4 regions of the Paenibacillus sp. Y568 genome follow, and region 2 is predicted to be linked to each of the others. Evidence: predicted binding sites of a transcription regulator. Region 2 holds the regulator's gene; each other region holds the start of a gene.

Region 1 (4,716 bases), on a different contig from region 2:
AAGAAACACTGAACGTGTCCTCATTAATGGGTGCATTGATGCTAATCGGGATCGTTGTAACCAATGCAATTGTCCTTATTCACCGCGTTATTCATAATGAACAGGAAGGTTTATCTACACGTGATGCATTGCTTGAAGCAGGTGCAACTCGCCTTCGTCCAATTCTAATGACCGCACTTGCTACCATTGGTGCATTGCTTCCACTGGTGACTGGACTAGAGGACAGTGCTGGGATCATTTCACGCGGTCTCGGAATTACCGTGATTGGCGGTCTGATCAGCTCCACATTACTAACACTAGTTATCGTACCGGTTGTGTATGAGTTTCTAATGAAATTTAGAAAATCGAAATTACAGGACTAAGTCAGTTGATTTCACAACTCTAGCATTATAAAAGGACATATTCCCTTTCCTTATGGAATGGAGGATATGTCCTTTTGGGTATGTAAACAATTCAGTGTGCTTCTGCTTAGGCAATATGCGATAATTCATGACAATTAGACAATTCATTTATTAGAAGGAGCCTTAACCTATGATTACTACGGTAACTTTAAATACAGCGTTAGATATTACGTATACCATCCCTCAGTTCCAAGTCAATCAGTTACATCACATGAGTGCATACCTAACCTTTCCTGGAGGCAAAGGCGTGAATGTTGCTCGTGTATTGAAGACCTTAGGCGAATCCGTTATAGCAACTGGTTACGTGGCAGGATTCCAAGGAGGAGCCCTGCTTGCAGGTCTGAAGGAAGAAGCCATCCCATCCGATTTCATCATGCTTCAGAATGGAGAATCCAGACGGGCCATCACCATTCTTGATCCCTCTCAAGGTACAAGTACCGAACTTGTAGAGGAGGGTCCTACCACTACAGAGACCGAGATCCAGGAGCTTCGCCTCAAGGTGGAATCATTAGCTAAAGACTCCGATTGGATGTTATTCTGCGGTAGCTTGCCCCTAGGTTGTCCAGCTTGGATCTATGCAGAGCTTACCGAAATTGCTCATCATCAAGGCGCAAAGGTAGGGTTAGATACTCGTGGAGATGCTCTACGAGAAGGACTTCTTGGTAAACCTGATCTAGTTAAGCCTAATGAGCATGAATTAGCAGATCTTGCAGGGATCCGATCCGACGATGATGAGGCAACGCTTAAGGAAATATCATCTTTAGTGGACGACAATACCCAGCTTGTAGTCGTATCCCAAGGTGAGCGTGGGGCACTCGCATGCCACACTGGTAACCTCTACCGAATTTGCATTCCTCAAGTTGCGGCTATTAATCCTGTGGGTAGTGGAGACTCTATGATGGCAGGGCTTATAACTGCACTTCATAGAGGGCATGACATCACTGATGCCCTTAGGCTAGGCGCGGCTTGCGGAACAGTCAACACGTTACACAAAGCTGCGGGAAAAGTAACCTTAACGGAAATAGACACCATTCTTAAAGAGATTCAAATCATCCCCATCTAACAAGTTACCTAAACAAAAAAAGCCGACTCCTGACTACTCTTAAAGGGAATCAGCTCAAGGGCTATTATGAAAATAATAATCATTACTTATTAATCAAGAGTAGCTCGCCATGAACGTAACATTTCAATATCGTAGGGGAGAAACTCTTTTAAAACACACCCTATAGCTCTATACATAGGCGTTCTTGATTGGGTATATAACTCATCAGCTAAGCTTGGAATCCATTGTGTTAAATGTTGCTCTAAGAACTGAATCTGAGAGTCAATGAGCGCCTGTTGGAAAGTACGTAACCGTCTGTCATCTAACATACGATCAGCCAGAACAGCCATATATTCAAGCTCAATGGAGATATGATCATCTTGTTCAAGCTGTAATTTATTAAAGACAATACCTGATTGTGCATACATATTACGAATATCCGTTGTACAATCAACGCTATTCTTATTTAACTTACATCGATAATCGCTCTCACAAAGCGAAGGAAGAACCGGCCGAACACTATCGAATAGACGATGATATTCTTCTTTTTCCATTTCACAAATCTCTGTGTATTGTTCAGGCGTGATACTCGACATATAGTTCTTAAGAACTCTTCCGCCTGCTGTTAATATAGCTTCCTCTCTTATAACCATGTGTTGACGCCACTGAGCAATCATCGATAGGCTTGGTGGATTTCCTAGAAAATCAATAAGTAACTGGTACACCAAGCCCCTTCCTTGCTTCCAACGTATACATTCTTCTGAATCTCTAACCATTTCGAGAGACGTTACCATACGTTTATCCTCCTTTTATGTCATGTTATTAAGAAGAACCAAATGATTGGTCCGTAAAGATAGCGCTTTCTTGTATACAAGATTACATTAAAAATTAAATAATTCATGTGATGTAATTCATAAAGATAAGCAAAATACAAAACAATTTGTGTTAAAAATAAAAGTGTTTATGATTCTAATGAAAGCGCTTATTATAATGATGAGTACTATTACTCCTCTGTTGTCCTATGGGGTTCTTCTCTGGTATATTGTCATAACGAGGTCCACCAAGATAGTAGTAATATTTCCCTATATTGAACATGCTATGCAGATAACATATATGGAAATTTGCTGGTTTGAATCCCTTTTCAACACATGATAAAGTGAAATAGTTAGCGTGATTAGCCACACAGTAATGATCATTGGCGATTTACATTCAAGTCAGAGAGGAGTGTCGATATTGCGTGAATCTTTAAAGATCAATTCTTCTTTAACATCTCTTAAATTATTTAATTTCCTCATATATGGCACCATGGTCATTTTCACAAGTTTTTTTCAACTATACCTACAAGATGCAGGTATGCAGAAGTTTGAGATCGGAACTCTGATGGCTATTGGACCCTTCATCTCCTTATTTGCCAATCCGTTTTGGAGACACTGGAGTGACCGTTTACTCAATATGCGACGTATTCTCATCATCATGATGAGTGGAGCGCTAATCTTCGTACAGTTCGTCTTTCATGCCGATACATATGCAATGGTCTATTTCGTAATGATATGTTTCTTTTTCTTTCAAGCACCTATCTTTTCTCAAAGTAACAGTCTTATTATTGGCTATATTCAAGATACACCCTACAAATTTGGTTCCTTTCGCTTATGGGGCTCTATTGGTTGGGGGATTACAGCCATTGCTGCAGGGCAAGTTCTTGATTGGACAGGTATATCCAATGTATCGACATTACTTACGACTCTTCTGATCTTAACCATAGGAGCGGTCGTCATTCTCCCTCCTCTGAAACGTTCTTCTGAAACACCCATTTTGTATTTCAGAGGGTTTTCCGGTATTCTGACCAATCGATACTTCCTTACCTTTATTCTCATGGGTCTTCTGGTATCTATTCCTAACGCAATGAATAACACATTTATGTCATTGTATATAACGGAACTTGGAGGATCTAGAAGAATGATTGGGCTAGCCGTATTCCTCTCATCTTTCTTAGAAGTAGTCGTGTTCTCCTTGTTTAGTCGGTACATGAAACGTAAAATTTCATGGATGATGGGCTGTCTCGCCCTAGTGAGTCTGCTATTCGGTTTTCGTTGGCTTCTGATGGCTAATGCTACACTTCCACTGGAAGTCGCGGCTATTCAGGTATTACACTGCATTACCTTTGGAGGATTCTTCTACGTTGGGACCCAGCTAACGTCATTATTGTTACCTCGTCCATATCGTGCAACAGGCCAAGCCGTATACACACTTACCTGGAGTGGCCTCTCTGGCGTCATTGGTGCATTTATTGGGGGCTGGCTCTTCCAAAGCTTTGGTGCAGATTTGATGTATAGCACAGGGATGTTATTTTCCTTAATAGGGGCTGCTGGGTTTGGATGGATGTGGTATCTCATTCTTAAGCAGGGTTATAAACTTCCGCTCCCAAAAAGTGAAAAGGAGCCTGAAGTATATCTGGATGAATAAAATAAGGAGGGTGTCCCAAAAGTCATGAAAATGGCTAGGGACACCCTCTTTGTATTTACAATTTAAATGAACTTTTAAGTGACACGATCCGGTTAAATACTGGATGCCCCGGTGTAGAATATTTGGAGTCTACATTAAAATACCCGTGACGGAAAAATTGGAACTTATCCTGTGGAGCTACATCTTTCATCCCCGGTTCTATATATCCATGCAAAATCTCCAAGGAATTCGGATTGATCTGATCAAGGAACGTCTTCTCTTCTGCTCCTTCAACCTCTCCATCAGACTCTTCAGGCATAATAAGAGGCTCATACAGTCGGAATTCAGCCGGAACGGCTTGGCTTGCATCAATCCAATGGATTGTACCCTTCACTTTACGACCGGTAAAACCACTACCACTCTTCGTCTCAGGATCATAAGTACAATGAATCTCCACAACGTGACCTTCTTCATCCTTGATAACATCATTACATTTAATGAAATAAGCATTCTTCAAACGCACTTCATTACCAGGGAATAGTCGGAAATATTTATTTGGAGGATTCTCCATGAAATCATCTTGCTCAATATATATTTCACGAGAGAATGGCACTTGGCGAGTACCCATCTCTGGATTCTCAATATTATTCTCGACATCAAACCATTCATTCTGGCCCTCTGGATAATTGGTAATGACCACTTTAAGTGGATTCAATACCGCCATCGTACGAAGAGCCTTCAACTTCAGATCTTCACGGATAAAGTGCTCCAGCATTTGTCGATCTACGACACCTTGGCTCTTAGAAATACCCGTCTCATAGATGAAGTTCC
Region 2 (4,716 bases):
TCGATGTGGTTATTTACCATACAACGGTCGTATACTGGACACGATAGATTTCCTGAAAATCTGTTTCCCATCGTTAACCACTTACCAATTAGGTCTGGTATCTACACAATTTGGTATTCAGCACGATCGACCCCATCAGGCCGACAGTGATGCATTAGCAACAGCGCATGTATTATTGAAATGTCTGGATGAATTGATTAGTTTACCATTGATTACACTTCAAAGGTTGAGTGAGTTATTTGGTGATGAGGATAGTGATTTAGCTTGGTATTTCGATGGTCTATGTCGTGAGAAGGAAAGTGAACCCGCACAGGACCTTGAGAGTCATACCTTTTACCGACAATTGGCTCTAGCCGTAGAAGATTGGATCGATATCTCAACACCGCGTAATGATGCAGATGATAATCCTCTGAAATCCATGGATTTCCCGCAATTCCTTGAGAATATTGAAGAACGGCTTCGAGAAATTATGCCACAATATGAGCCGCGTGAATCACAGAGCATGATGTTTGGTGAAGTGATGAATGCACTTGCGAATGATAAGCATCTTCTAATTGAAGCAGGGACGGGCACTGGGAAATCGTTAGGATACTTAATTCCTGCCATTTATCAGAGTGTGAAAAATGAGCAGAAAGTCATGGTAAGTACACACACCATTAACCTTCAGGAACAATTGAGGGAACGAGATATTCCATTACTGACTCAGGTCGTTCCTTTTCCATTTAAAGCGGCTATTTTCAAAGGGAGACAGCATTATTTGTGTTTGAGAAAATTTGAACATAAAATAAACAAGAGAGACTTCGCTAATCCTAAAGAAGATGTAATCTTAGCCGCACAGATGATTGTATGGTTAGCACAGACGGAGAACGGTGATGATGAAGAACTGAATCTTGGAGGGCGTGGCGGAGATTTCTGGGAAACCGTCTCTAGTGACTCTGATTCATGTCTTGGCCGTGCCTGCCCTTGGTTCCGTAAATGTTATTATCATCGTGCTAAGCATGAAGCGGGAATTGCTGATGTGGTTATTACGAACCACTCTAAGTTATTTACGGATGTTAAAGCTGGACATCAATTATTACCTGCTTATGAGCACTTAGTTATTGATGAAGCACATCATTTAGAAGACGTGGCAGGTAAGCATTTAGGTCTTCATATGAAATATTTCACCGTCGTCCATACACTTACAAGACTGTATAAAGATAATCGTAATGGACAATTTCCAGCGTTAATTCAACAACTTCGTTCTTCACATGATGAAAAGGCTTCGGATTGGATAACTTCCATCGATATATTGAGTGGCGAATTAATTGAAGTGAAGGAGCACTGGGACCGACTGAATGATATGTTGTTTGCTCTTCTTCCCGAGCGAAGTGATGCAGCTCCTGGTGAGACTGGACAATTCGTGCTTCGATTGCAACCTACAAAGAAACCAAAGGATTGGGAACTCTTGTCTGCAATTGAGAATCAAATATACGTAACGCTTGGAGAGGTCATTCGTAAATCGGAGAGAATGTTGAACGACATTAAAGAACTAGACGATTTCAACTCAGATAGTCTGATAACGGACATAAGCGGTCTGATTAAGGATTTATCGAGTGAACGCGAAGATCTTCACATGTTCATGGCGCTTAACGATTTAGGCAATGTTTACTGGATGGAGGCTAATGGACATTTCCGTAGCAAATCTCTACAATTGTATGCCGTGCCTGTCGATGTAAGCAAGCAGTTGAAGGAAGTGTTCTTCGATAAAAAGAAGAGTATTATTCTAACTTCAGCAACGTTATCTATCGAGAAATCCTTTCAGTATATGATTGAAAATCTAGGCTTACAAGAAGCATCAGATCAAGGTCGACTTGTAACAGTTCAGCTACCTTCGCCTTTTCGATATCGTGATCAGGCATTGCTCGTGATTCCACGTGACTTTCCAAGTGTTAAGGGAAGTGTAGGAGATGCTCTTTTTGTAGAGACGCTGGTGAAGTCGTTAGCTGACACAGCTATAGCTACGCATGGACGTATGTTAGTGTTATTCACATCCTATCGCATGCTTCGTCAAGTTTATGAACCATTACGTAATGAACTGTCTTCAAGTGATATAACGATACTCGGCCAAGGTGTTGATACTGGAAGTCGAAGCAAGTTGATTCGTCGTTTTCAAGACAGTAGTGCATCGGTACTGTTAGGAACAAGTAGCTTCTGGGAAGGTGTCGATATTCCCGGTGAAGCACTGACTTGTTTGGCCATTGTTCGACTACCATTTCAGCCACCGAACCATCCTTTGGTTGAAGCAAAGAGTGAACTTCTTAAGCAACAAAAGAAAAATCCATTCATGAAACTGTCGGTTCCGCAAGCGGTCATTCGGTTCAAACAAGGATTTGGTCGGTTAGTGCGTACTGCGAATGATAGGGGGATTGTAATCGTATATGATACGCGAGTAATCGAATCATATTACGGCAAACATTTCCTGTATTCATTACCTGGTCCTAAGATGGAGCATATGCCGACCAATCAAATGGTTCCACGGATTTCGGAGTGGTTAAGTGAAAGGGATCCTTCTTGAAGAAGGATCCTAAAGAGTTAATAATTAGGGGGAGCAAGAATGAAATCTGAAAAAATTTCAGAAGCTGTTGTACGCAGATTACCTGTATATCTGCGTTATCTTTCAGATCTTCAGAGACGTGAAGTAGCCACTGTCTCTTCACAGGAGTTAGGTCAAAAACTCGATTTGAATCCTGCACAAATTCGTAAAGATCTCGCTTATTTTGGAGACTTCGGACGTAAAGGTATAGGATATGACGTGGCCTATTTGATTGAGAAGATTGGTCATATCCTGAATCTCGATCAACAAATCAATGTGGTTCTAATAGGTGCAGGTAATCTTGGTCATGCTTTATCCAATTACAATGCTTATCTAAAGGAAAATTTAAAGATTATCGCTGTTTTTGATTCGTATGCTCCCAAGGTAGGTTCCGTTATTAATACGTTAAAGGTCCAACCTATGGAGGATCTAGTGGATACCATTAAGCAACAAAATATAAGAATAGGTATTATTACGGTTCCAGAAACAGAAGCACAGCATGTTGCAGATAAGTTAATAGAAGCTGGGATTAAGGCGATTTTGAATTTTGCACCTGTTGTGTTGAAAGCTCCAGCGGATGTTCGTATTCATGCAGCTGATTTCACAACGGATATGCTTAGTCTTGCTTATTATTTGGATAATGGAAAGGAAGAATCACATGACAGTGAACAATCAAACACAGAAATGGATCATTAAGAATGGTACGTTTGCTGTTCTGAATAATGAACAATCCGTTGTAAAGGGCTATATGCTTATTGAAGATGACCTTATAACGTATATTGGCGAGGACAAACCAGCTGATTCTGATCATATCCCCGTCGTTGATGGTACGCATCTTCTATTTTTACCTGGACTTGTGAATACACATGGACATGCGGCGATGTCATTACTAAGAGGTTATGGTGATGATTTAGCTCTCCAAGTGTGGTTGCAGGAAAAAATGTGGCCAATGGAGGAGAAGTTTACCTCAAAAGATGTTTATTGGGGATCATCGCTCTCTGTATTGGAAATGTTAAAAGGTGGAACAACTACTTTTCTAGACATGTATGATCATATGGATCAAGTCGCTAAAGTAGTGCAAGAATCGGGTATTCGTGCGGTACTAACAAGAGGTGTTATTGGGTTCTGTTCAGAAGAAATGCAACAACATAAACTTCAAGAAGCGATTGCCTTTGCAAAAGATTGGAACGGTCAAGCAGAAGGACGTATTACTACGATGATGTCCCCGCACGCGCCTTACACATGTCCTCCATCCTTTTTTGAGAAGTTTGTACAGGCAGCGCATGATCTAGATCTTCCGATGCATACACACATGTCTGAGACGCTGAGTGAAGTGGCACAGAATGTGACTGATTATGGTCTTAGACCTGTTCAACATTTAGAGAAACTCGGCATGTTCACACGTCCATCTCTTGTCGCTCATGGTGTACATTTGACAGATGAAGAAATTGACATATTAGCTGCCCATCAAGTGGGCGTGTCACATAACCCAGGAAGCAACTTGAAGCTAGCAAGTGGTATTGCACGGGTCACAGATCTATTGAAGGCAGGCGTAACTGTATCCTTAGGAACAGATGGTCCAGCGAGCAATAACAATTTAGATATGTTTGAAGAAATGCGTCTAGCAGCGCTTATTCACAAAGGTATTTCAGGAGATCCAACAGCAATTCCTGCTGCTGAAGCACTTCGAATGGGTACTAGTTATGGAGCCAAATCTCTATTTCTAGAAAACATAGGTAGATTGGCACCAGGTATGAAAGCAGACTTTATCGCATTAAATACCGATCAGGCTCATTTCCTACCACATACAGACTTCATCTCACATTCCATTTACTCTGCAAGTAGTAAAGATGTAGAGCATGTGTGGGTTAACGGCAAACAAGTTGTAAAGAATGGGGCTTGTCTTACTATGGATGAAGAGCGGATTCATCGTGAAGCTCAGTCATCTTTTGAAGGCTTATTAAACCGCTAAGATGATAGGCTATTCCTGATGAAAGGAAGTTCAGGTTGAAGAAGAACAAGAAGAGATGGATTTTACTAGGAATTGCAATCTGTGTGGTTGTATTGTTTGGACTCTATCGTTATTACATATATGTTATGAAGGACCAATGGAGCCAGGAAGACATCGCTATTACAGCAGC
Region 3 (4,716 bases), 190 kb from region 2:
TGTTCGCAACAGAATATGTTTACCACGGAATAAAGAATGAAAAAACAGTGGGCGTTATCGAAGATAATGCATATGAAAGTTTCCAAAAAATTGCTGAGCCAGTCGGAACGATCATGGGTATCACTCCTGTAACTAATCCAACTTCAACAACGATGTTTAAAGCTCTCATCTCTATTAAGACTCGTAACCCAATTATCTTTGGTTTTCATCCATCCGCTCAAAAGTGTAGTAGTGAAGCAGCAAGAATCCTTGTAGAAGCTGCAGTGAAAGCCGGAGCTCCTGCTAACTGTATTCAATGGATTGAAGAACCTACAATGGACAAAACAAACATCCTAATGAATCATCCTGGTGTTTCAATGATCTTAGCAACCGGTGGTTCAGCAATGGTTAAAGCAGCTTATAGTTGCGGTAAGCCAGCACTTGGTGTAGGACCTGGTAATGTTCCTTGCTTTATCGAAAAGAGTGCTGATATCGATCAAGCGGTAACGGATCTTATTCTTTCTAAATCATTCGATAATGGTATGATTTGTGCTTCTGAACAGGCTGTTATAATAGAAGAACCTATTTTCGATCAAGTGAAGAAAAAGATGATCGCTAATAATTGTTACTTTTTAAATAAAGAAGAAGTTGTGAAGTTAACTGCAGGTGCAATGATCACAGAGAAATGTGCTGTTAACCCAGTAATTGTTGGTCAATCTGCAGTGAAGATTGCTGAAATGTCTGGCATTCAAGTTCCAGCTGGAACGAAGATTCTGGTTGCTGAAATTGAAGGTGTGGGTACTAAGTATCCATTGTCTGCTGAAAAATTAAGTCCAGTACTTGCTTGCTATAAAGTGAAGAATGCTGAACAAGGAATTGCACGTGCAGCTGAAATCGTTGAATTTGGCGGCATGGGACATTCATCTGTTATTCATTCTAATAATGAAGAAGTTATTATGAAGTTCTCGGCTCGCTTGCAAACATGCCGGATCCTAGTCAACTCACCTTCGACACATGGAGCAATTGGTGATCTTTATAATACAAATTTAGCATCATTGACATTAGGTTGTGGATCTTACGGTAAAAACTCGGTTTCATCTAACGTAGGAGCACTTAATTTGATCAATGTGAAAAGGGTGGCTCGTCGTACTGTGAATATGCAATGGTTCAAAATTCCGAACAAGGTCTATTTTGAAAAAGGTTCAACTCAGTATCTTGCCCAAATGCCTGATATCACTCGTGTAGCTATTATCACTGACCCTATGATGGTAAAACTAGGCTATGTTGAGAAAGTTGAACACTACCTTCGTCAACGTCGAGTTCCTGTTGCTATTGAAGTGTTCTCAGAAGTAGAACCAGATCCATCTACAGATACAGTAAGTCGTGGTACAGCTATGATGAATAGATTTAATCCTGACTGTATTATTGCACTTGGTGGTGGTTCACCGATGGATGCTGCCAAAGCAATGTGGTTATTTTATGAATACCCAGATGCTGATTTCAACGGTTTGAAACAAAAATTCTTGGATATTCGCAAACGTATATATAAATATCCATCACTAGGCAAAAAAGCGAAGTTTGTAGCTATCCCAACAACATCAGGTACGGGTTCTGAAGTTACATCTTTTGCAGTTATCACAGATAAGAATAATGGACATACGAAATATCCTTTAGCAGATTATGAGTTAACTCCAGATGTTGCTATCGTAGATCCTGAGTTTGTTTACTCTCTACCTCGCGTTGCTGTAGCAGATACAGGTATGGATGTACTAACACATGCGATTGAAGCTTATGTATCCGTTATGGCTAACGATTATACGGATGGTCTTGCGATCAAAGCGATCCAATTGGTATTTCAATATCTTGAGAAGTCAGCATTGGAAGGCGACAAATTGGCTCGTGAGAAAATGCATAACGCATCGACGATTGCAGGGATGGCCTTCGCTAACGCGTTCTTAGGAATTAACCACAGCTTAGCTCATAAGTGGGGTGGTAAATACCACACAGCACATGGTCGTACGAATGCAATTCTATTGCCTCACGTTATTCGTTACAATGCGAAAAAACCAACGAAGTTCGCTTCGTTCCCTAAATATTCACACTTTGTAGCTGACGAACGTTATGCTGAAATTGCTCGTATCCTAGGATTACCTGCACGCACAACAGAAGAAGGCGTAAATAGCTTAATTAATGCAATCCGTAAAATGAATAAAACATTGGGAATCGAAGAATCATTCCAACAACTAGGATTCGATCCTAAGGAATTCGAATCAGGTGTTGACTACTTAGCAGATCGTGCATTCGAAGACCAATGTACAACAGCGAACCCTAAACTACCATTAGTAACTGAACTTGCAGATGTATATAGAGATGCATTCTACGGTAGATTTGAATAAGAGGAACCTGCTCTAAACCAACGTGACAAATATCACCTCCAAAGTGATATTTGTCACAGTTATTTTCCAAGATTTGAAGTATAATTGGTTATGGATAGAGTTCCTAGGGTAATAGTAGATACAGGGATTTCGTTTCATGTGGCAACGACGCGATAATAAATGTGAAAAAAGTTACAATGTCGAATTTATTCTAGGATCCAAGAGATTTGAGATAACCTTCAAGCTCACTTCTCTAAATAAAATAAAAATATATAGATGGAGGGATTTTAAATGTCGGTTACAGAAAAAGAAATGAAAGAAGTACAGTCTGGTTGGAGAGAGTTCAAGAAAGGTAAATGGTCTAAGAAGGTTAATGTTAATGACTTTATTATCAACAACATTACTCCTTACCTAGGCGATGAAGCTTTCCTAGTTGGTCCTACACAGAACACAACCGATTTATGGAAAATCGTATCAGACTTAACGAAGCAAGAAAGAGATAACGGTGGCGTGTTAGATGTAGATGTTAATACACCTGCTACAATTGTTTCTCATAATCCAGGATATCTAGATAAAGACAAAGAACAAATTGTGGGTGTGCAAACAGATGCACCTTTTAAACGTTCCATTCAACCACAAGGCGGCATTCGGATGATGATTGACGCTTGTGAAGCATATGGATTTAAATTATCCGAAGATGTTATTAAAACATTTACTGATATTCGTAAAACGCATAACCAAGGTGTTTTTGATGCCTATACTTCAGACATGAGAGCTGCTCGTAAAGCGGGTATTATTACAGGACTACCTGATGCATACGGTCGTGGTCGTATCATTGGTGATTATCGTCGTGTAGCACTCTATGGTATTAACTTCCTAATTAAAGATAAGAAGAACGAATTGAATGAAATGGAAGTAGATGTTATTGACGAAGATGTTATTCGCCTTCGTGAAGAACTTTCAGAACAAATTCGTGCTCTAGCTGAACTTAAGAAAATGGCTGATATGCATGGCTTCGATATTTCTGAACCTGCGAAAACAGCTAAAGAAGCATTCCAATGGGTATATTTTGGTTACCTAGCTGCAATTAAAGAACAAAATGGTGCTGCGATGTCCCTTGGACGCGTATCTTCATTCCTTGACATATATGTACAACGTGATATAGCTGAAGGTACTTTGACAGAAGAACAAGCACAAGAAATGGTCGATCATTTCGTTATGAAATTGCGTATGGTTAAATTCCTACGTACACCTGACTATAATGAATTGTTTAGTGGAGATCCTACATGGGTTACAGAATCCATCGGAGGTATGTCCGTTAATGGTCAGACTCGCGTAACAAAGAGTAGCTTCCGTTTCCTTCATACGCTATATAACCTTGGAGCAGCTCCTGAACCTAACTTAACTGTATTGTGGTCAGAGCAACTTCCAGAAGCATTCAAGAAATATTGTTCGAAAGTATCAATTGAGACTAGTGCAATTCAGTATGAGAATGACGATCTTATGCGTCCAATCTACGGTGATGATTATGGCATAGCTTGTTGTGTATCTGCTATGAAAATTGGTAAACAAATGCAATTCTTTGGTGCTCGTGCCAACCTTGCTAAATGTTTGTTGTATGCAATCAATGGTGGGGTAGATGAGAAATCAGGAGCACAAGTTGGACCAGAATACCCAGCTGTTACAGGGGAAGTTCTGAACTACGATGAAGTGCTGAAACGTTTCAAACCTATGATGAAATGGTTGTCTAAACTTTATATGAACTCTTTGAACGTCATCCATTACATGCATGATAAATATGCTTATGAAAGAATTGAAATGGCTCTACATGACCGTGATATTCTTCGGACTATGGCTTGCGGAATTGCCGGTCTATCTGTAGCAGCTGACTCACTTAGTGCAATTAAATATGCTACTGTTAAACCGATTCGTAACGAACAAGGAATCGCTGTTGACTTTATCATTGAAGGTGAATATCCTTGTTATGGTAACAATGATGATCGCGTAGATAACATTGCTATTGAATTGGTTGAAACATTCATGGGAATGATCCGTCAGAATAAAGCGTATCGTAATGCGTTACCTACACAATCTATCTTGACGATTACTTCTAACGTCGTATATGGTAAGAAAACAGGTACTACACCTGATGGACGTAAAGCAGGCGAGCCGTTTGCACCAGGGGCTAACCCAATGCACGGACGTGACAAGAAGGGTGCTTTGGCTTCATTAAGTTCTGTTGCTAAACTTCCATATGAAGATAGCTTGGATGGAATTTCTAATACATTCTCAATCGTACCTAAAGCATTGGGTAAAGAAGAAGAAACTCGTAAATCTAATCTTGTTTCCATGATGGATGGAT
Region 4 (4,716 bases), on a different contig from region 2:
TCACGCTGGGACAGCAACAATCGTAAATACCGCTAAATTATATCCAGAAGCAGAAATTACCGTTTATGAACGTAATGATAATATATCTTTCTTATCTTGTGGAATCGCATTGTATGTAGGAGGTGTCGTGAAAGACCCACATGGTCTGTTCTACTCTTCCCCAGAAGAATTAGCTGCATTAGGGGTCAATACCAAGATGCGTCATGAAGTTACAGGTATTGATACAGATAGCAAACGACTTACTGTACGTAACTTGGTGAACGGTGAAGAATTTGAAGATACGTATGATAAATTAATTATGACGACAGGATCATGGCCAATCATTCCGAAACTTGAAGGCATTGAGTTAGATAATATCTTGCTCTCCAAGAATTACAATCATTCCAACACCATTATTGAAAAGGCTAGTCAAGTAAAACGCATAACCGTAGTGGGTGCAGGTTACATTGGCGTGGAATTAGTAGAAGCTTTTCAGATGAATGGTAAAGAAGTGACGCTGATTGATGGTGTAGATCGAATACTCAATAAATATTTAGACCCTGAATTCACAGATGCCATTCAGGATACACTTCAGAATAAGGGCATTAAGCTTGCATTGAATCAGACCGTAACTGCTTTTGAAGGAACAGATGGTCGGGTGAGCAAAGTCATTACAACACAAGGTGAATATGAAACGGATCTAGTCATTCTCTGTATCGGCTTCCGTCCAAATACGGAACTTCTCAAAGGACAAGTGGATATGTTACCGAATGGTGCGATTATCGTGGATGACTATATGCAGACAAGTAAGAAAGATGTATATGCTGCAGGTGATAGTTGTGCGATCCACTACAATCCGACAGGAAAGCATGCTTACATCCCCTTAGCAACCAATGCTGTACGTATGGGAACGCTTGTTGCTCGTAACTTAATGGCTCCGACAATTCCTTACATGGGAACACAGGGAACTTCAGGTATCAAAATATATGAAGATAATATCGCAGCTACAGGGCTGACTGAATTAGCCGCATCAGATGAAGGACTACAGGTTGAGACCGTGAGTATGACTGACCATTACCGCCCTGAATTTATGCCAACATCAGAAAGTGTAACGATAAAGGTTGTATTTGAAAAAGACTCACGCCGTATTGTGGGTGCCCAGTTGATGTCGAAGGTGGATTTAACCCAATCGATCAATACGATCTCGGTATGTATTCAGAATCGGATGACAGTCGATCAGCTTGGATTCATCGACTTCTTCTTCCAACCTCATTATAATAAACCATGGAATTTCTTGAACACAGTTGGACTACAGGCATTGCCTGCTATAGCGAAGGAAGAACCTGCGTTGGTCTAGAATGACGGATTCATCAAACTAGCGATAGAATTCTTATATGAGCAAATAACACCCCTTGGATTACAGATCCAAGGGGTGTTATTGTATGGAAAAACGAAAGTGATCCTAATCACTTTCATGAATCTATAACTATTTTGTGAAAACTTTCACTTATGTTCATTTTTTGTGACAATTATTACGTTTAGAATTGAAACGTATGCGTTACAATTATAATAAATAGATTAGATTTTAACTATATTGGATAGAGGTGAAAGGATTATGGCCTATTATAAACCTCAGCAAATTGCTGAAGTGACAGTTGAGAACGGGACAAAAAAAGCTCATAATCGGCTTGCTACGATGCTGGTTCTTGGTTTCTTAGGTGGAGCGTTTATTGCACTGGGATTCCTACTTGATATTCGAGTTATTTCTGGAGCGCCGAAAGAATGGAGTTCCATTACTAATTTTATAGGAGCATCGGTGTTTCCTGTAGGACTTATTCTTGTATTATTGGCTGGTGGTGAACTGTTAACAGGTAATATGATGGCGGTGCCACTCGCTCGTATGGCGAAGAAGATCTCAACATGGGAGACAGTAAAGAATCTTGTTTTAATTACATTGAGTAATTTCGTAGGAGCTGTATTCGTCGCTTACTTCTTCGGACATATCGTTGGACTAACAGAAACGGGTGTGTACTTAGAGAAAGTAGTGGATATGGCGGGACACAAATTAGATGTTACTTTTCTACAAGCCTTCGTCTCTGGGATTGGTTGTAACTGGTTGGTTGCTCTAGCAGTATGGTTATCTTATGGAGCAGATAATATAAGTGGCAAAATATTAGGGATCTGGTTCCCTACCATGGCCTTCGTAGCTATTGGATTTCAGCACGTTGTGGCAAATATGTTCCTTATTCCAGCAGCTATCTTTGCAGGTTATTATTCGTGGGGAGAATACGTAATGAATTTCATCCCGGTCTGGCTGGGTAATTTAGTTGGGGGAGTTATCTTTGTCGCTGCGGCCTATTGGGTAGCCTATCTACGTGAGCCAAATGCATCTTATAATACCACATTAAAGAATGATATCCCTAAAGCGAATGTATCACGGAAACATGCTTAGGTGTCCACTGCCCTCATGTTATATAGTAAGACAATGGTCGATCTTGTCCTATCATATTAGGATGGATCGACCTTTTTACGTTCATGAATAGCACATAACAAATTAGCCATGTTAAAAGTCCGGGGGACGAAACTTTTACGCATGGCTAATTTGATGTGATTGTTCATGCCTTTGAATAATAGCATGATGAATCATGTTCATATGCTGTTGTGAATTTTTACCCTGTTCAATAGGAGTTGAAACAAGATTATCTACATTTTTATGAAATATAGAGGTTATTCTTTGCGGAAATGAAGTTGTAGATTTATGATAGATTATATTGAAATATGAGATGGACGTATATGAGAAGAAACGCTAAAGGAGTTCAGCAGAAATGGTCGAGCAAGAGAATGGTGTGTTTCCAGCGGTATGTCCGCTCGATTGTCCGGATACATGTGGTCTGCTACTGCATAAGGAGAAGGGCAAGATTATTAAGGTTACAGGTAACCCAGATCATCCGATCACGAAGGGATCGATCTGTAATAAAGTAAGAAACATGACAGAACGCGTGTATCATCCCGAACGGATATTACATCCAATGAGACGGACTGGTAGTAAGGGTGAAGGCCAATTCGAGCGTATTTCTTGGGAGGAAGCCGTTAGTGAGATTACAAGCCGCTTGCAACAGTGCATTCGTGATTATGGATCAGAGTCGATCCTGCCTTACAGTTTCTATGGAAACATGGGGATTCTAAGTGTAGAGGGAATGGACCGTCGTTTCTTTAATGCCATTGGAGCAAGCCGATTGAAACAGTCCATCTGTAACTCTGCAGGAACAGCAGGTTGGAGATATACGATGGGTTTTAATGGAGGGACGAGCCCAGAGGATACGGTGAATGCCGATGTAATTATCGTCTGGGGTGGTAACATTATTAGTACCAATATGCATCAAGTAGTATTAGCTGAGCAAGCTCGCAAACGAGGCGCTAAGGTGATTGTGATTGATGTACATCGTAATCGAACAGCACAATGGGCGGATGAACGTACGGAGCATTTCATGCCTGCCTGCACTGACAGGACAATGGTTAAGACAGGGTGGAGGAGCAGCGAGATCTAATGGAGGGTATGCACAGATGAACAGTGCTAAGCTCCAGCGACCTAATCTACGTCCTAATCCTAAGGCTCGTACTATCAATATGAATCGTATTGCTGAGGCACTGGAATGGGAGGAGAACCCCATTAAGGCGTTGTTTGTATATTGTAGTAACCCTGTGGTTGTCGCTCCTGATGCAGATCGAGTGAAGCGTGGATTCGCTCGTGAGGATGTATTCACCGTCGTACATGACTTATTCCTTACAGATACGGCGAAGTATGCAGATATTGTGTTACCAGCGACATCATCATTTGAAAGTACGGATCTCTTTAGTTCATACTGGCACCAGTATATTCATTTGCAACAACCGATTATTCCTAGCGAAGGTGAGAGTAAGAGCAATATGGAGCTATTCTCGTTATTAGGTCAGGCTATGGGTCTGGATGAAAAGGCATTTAGCCAGTCCGAAGAGGATATGATTACCGAGGCGTTACACTATCCATCTAACCCGTATCTGAACGCTGTGACACTTGAAGCTCTGAAAGAGCATCAATTCGTGAAGCTGGATATGACGCAGCAACGATCCTTCCTTGAACATCTACCTACAGAATCAGGTAAAATAGAGCTATACTCAATCACAATGAGAGAAGCGGGGTTGCCCCCACTTCCTGATTACGTACCCCTTCAAGAAGGGTATGACGGAGAACGACGTCCAGGAGTGACTGACCGGTACCCATTGATGTTTATCTCACCACCGAATCATAACTTCCTTAATTCTACTTTCGCCAATGTGGAGAAACTTCAGAACATTGAAAAAGCTCCGACATTGCAAATACATCCAGAAGATGCTGCTGAAAGAGGGATTGAAGATCAAGAGGATGTGGTTGTATTCAATGCCCGTGGATGTTACGAATTGAAGGCTGCTATTACAGACAAAATGCTTCCAGGCACTGTGATTAGTCAAGGATTATGGTGGGAGAAGAATGGACGGAGACAACGTGCTAACGTGTTAACACCAGATCGACTAGCAGATATGGGAGAGGGAGCTACCTTTTTCTCAACAACGGTTGAAGTGAAACGGCAGTGAAATAGTGAATTAATGAATAATCATCTGGGAGAAAACAAAATATGAAAATGTTACAAGGCTACCCGAAAGAAGTAAAAGTGTTTCTAATAGCAAGTCTAGTTAATTCCACGGGAAGTTCACTGATGT

What was found. The regulator Rex, encoded in region 2, represses fermentation and respiration genes when NADH is low (regulators of the CRP and FNR family bind a similar motif). The targets are predictions, from matches to a motif close to TTGTGAAATATTTCACAA.
Region 1: a site for Rex is predicted at 2,343-2,360, ahead of AC1D7X_RS15310 (TorD/DmsD family molecular chaperone). Genes of this name have one in related genera too.
Region 3: a site for Rex is predicted at 2,535-2,552, ahead of pflB (formate C-acetyltransferase). Genes of this name have one in related genera too.
Region 4: a site for Rex is predicted at 1,471-1,488, ahead of AC1D7X_RS15250 (formate/nitrite transporter family protein). Genes of this name have one in related genera too.

The regions. Positions count from the first base shown of each region.
Region 1 covers NZ_JCAIUM010000010.1:75,047-79,762, reverse strand. Annotated here, with positions in the region: gene AC1D7X_RS15320 (efflux RND transporter permease subunit) at 1-362, shown strand, start outside; gene AC1D7X_RS15315 (1-phosphofructokinase family hexose kinase) at 532-1,464, shown strand; gene AC1D7X_RS15310 (TorD/DmsD family molecular chaperone) at 1,554-2,237, opposite strand; gene AC1D7X_RS15305 (MFS transporter) at 2,668-3,906, shown strand; gene AC1D7X_RS15300 (glutamine--tRNA ligase/YqeY domain fusion protein) at 3,962-4,716, opposite strand, start outside.
Region 2 covers NZ_JCAIUM010000001.1:89,681-94,396, reverse strand. Annotated here, with positions in the region: gene dinG (ATP-dependent DNA helicase DinG) at 1-2,557, shown strand, start outside; gene AC1D7X_RS00390 (redox-sensing transcriptional repressor Rex) at 2,597-3,271, shown strand; gene AC1D7X_RS00385 (amidohydrolase) at 3,234-4,547, shown strand; gene AC1D7X_RS00380 (cell wall elongation regulator TseB-like domain-containing protein) at 4,583-4,716, shown strand, end outside.
Region 3 covers NZ_JCAIUM010000001.1:284,029-288,744, reverse strand. Annotated here, with positions in the region: gene adhE (bifunctional acetaldehyde-CoA/alcohol dehydrogenase) at 1-2,375, shown strand, start outside; gene pflB (formate C-acetyltransferase) at 2,646-4,716, shown strand, end outside.
Region 4 covers NZ_JCAIUM010000010.1:59,170-63,885, forward strand. Annotated here, with positions in the region: gene AC1D7X_RS15245 (FAD-dependent oxidoreductase) at 1-1,336, shown strand, start outside; gene AC1D7X_RS15250 (formate/nitrite transporter family protein) at 1,595-2,431, shown strand; partial or broken gene AC1D7X_RS15255 (molybdopterin-containing oxidoreductase family protein) at 2,805-4,590, shown strand; gene AC1D7X_RS15260 (MFS transporter) at 4,632-4,716, shown strand, end outside.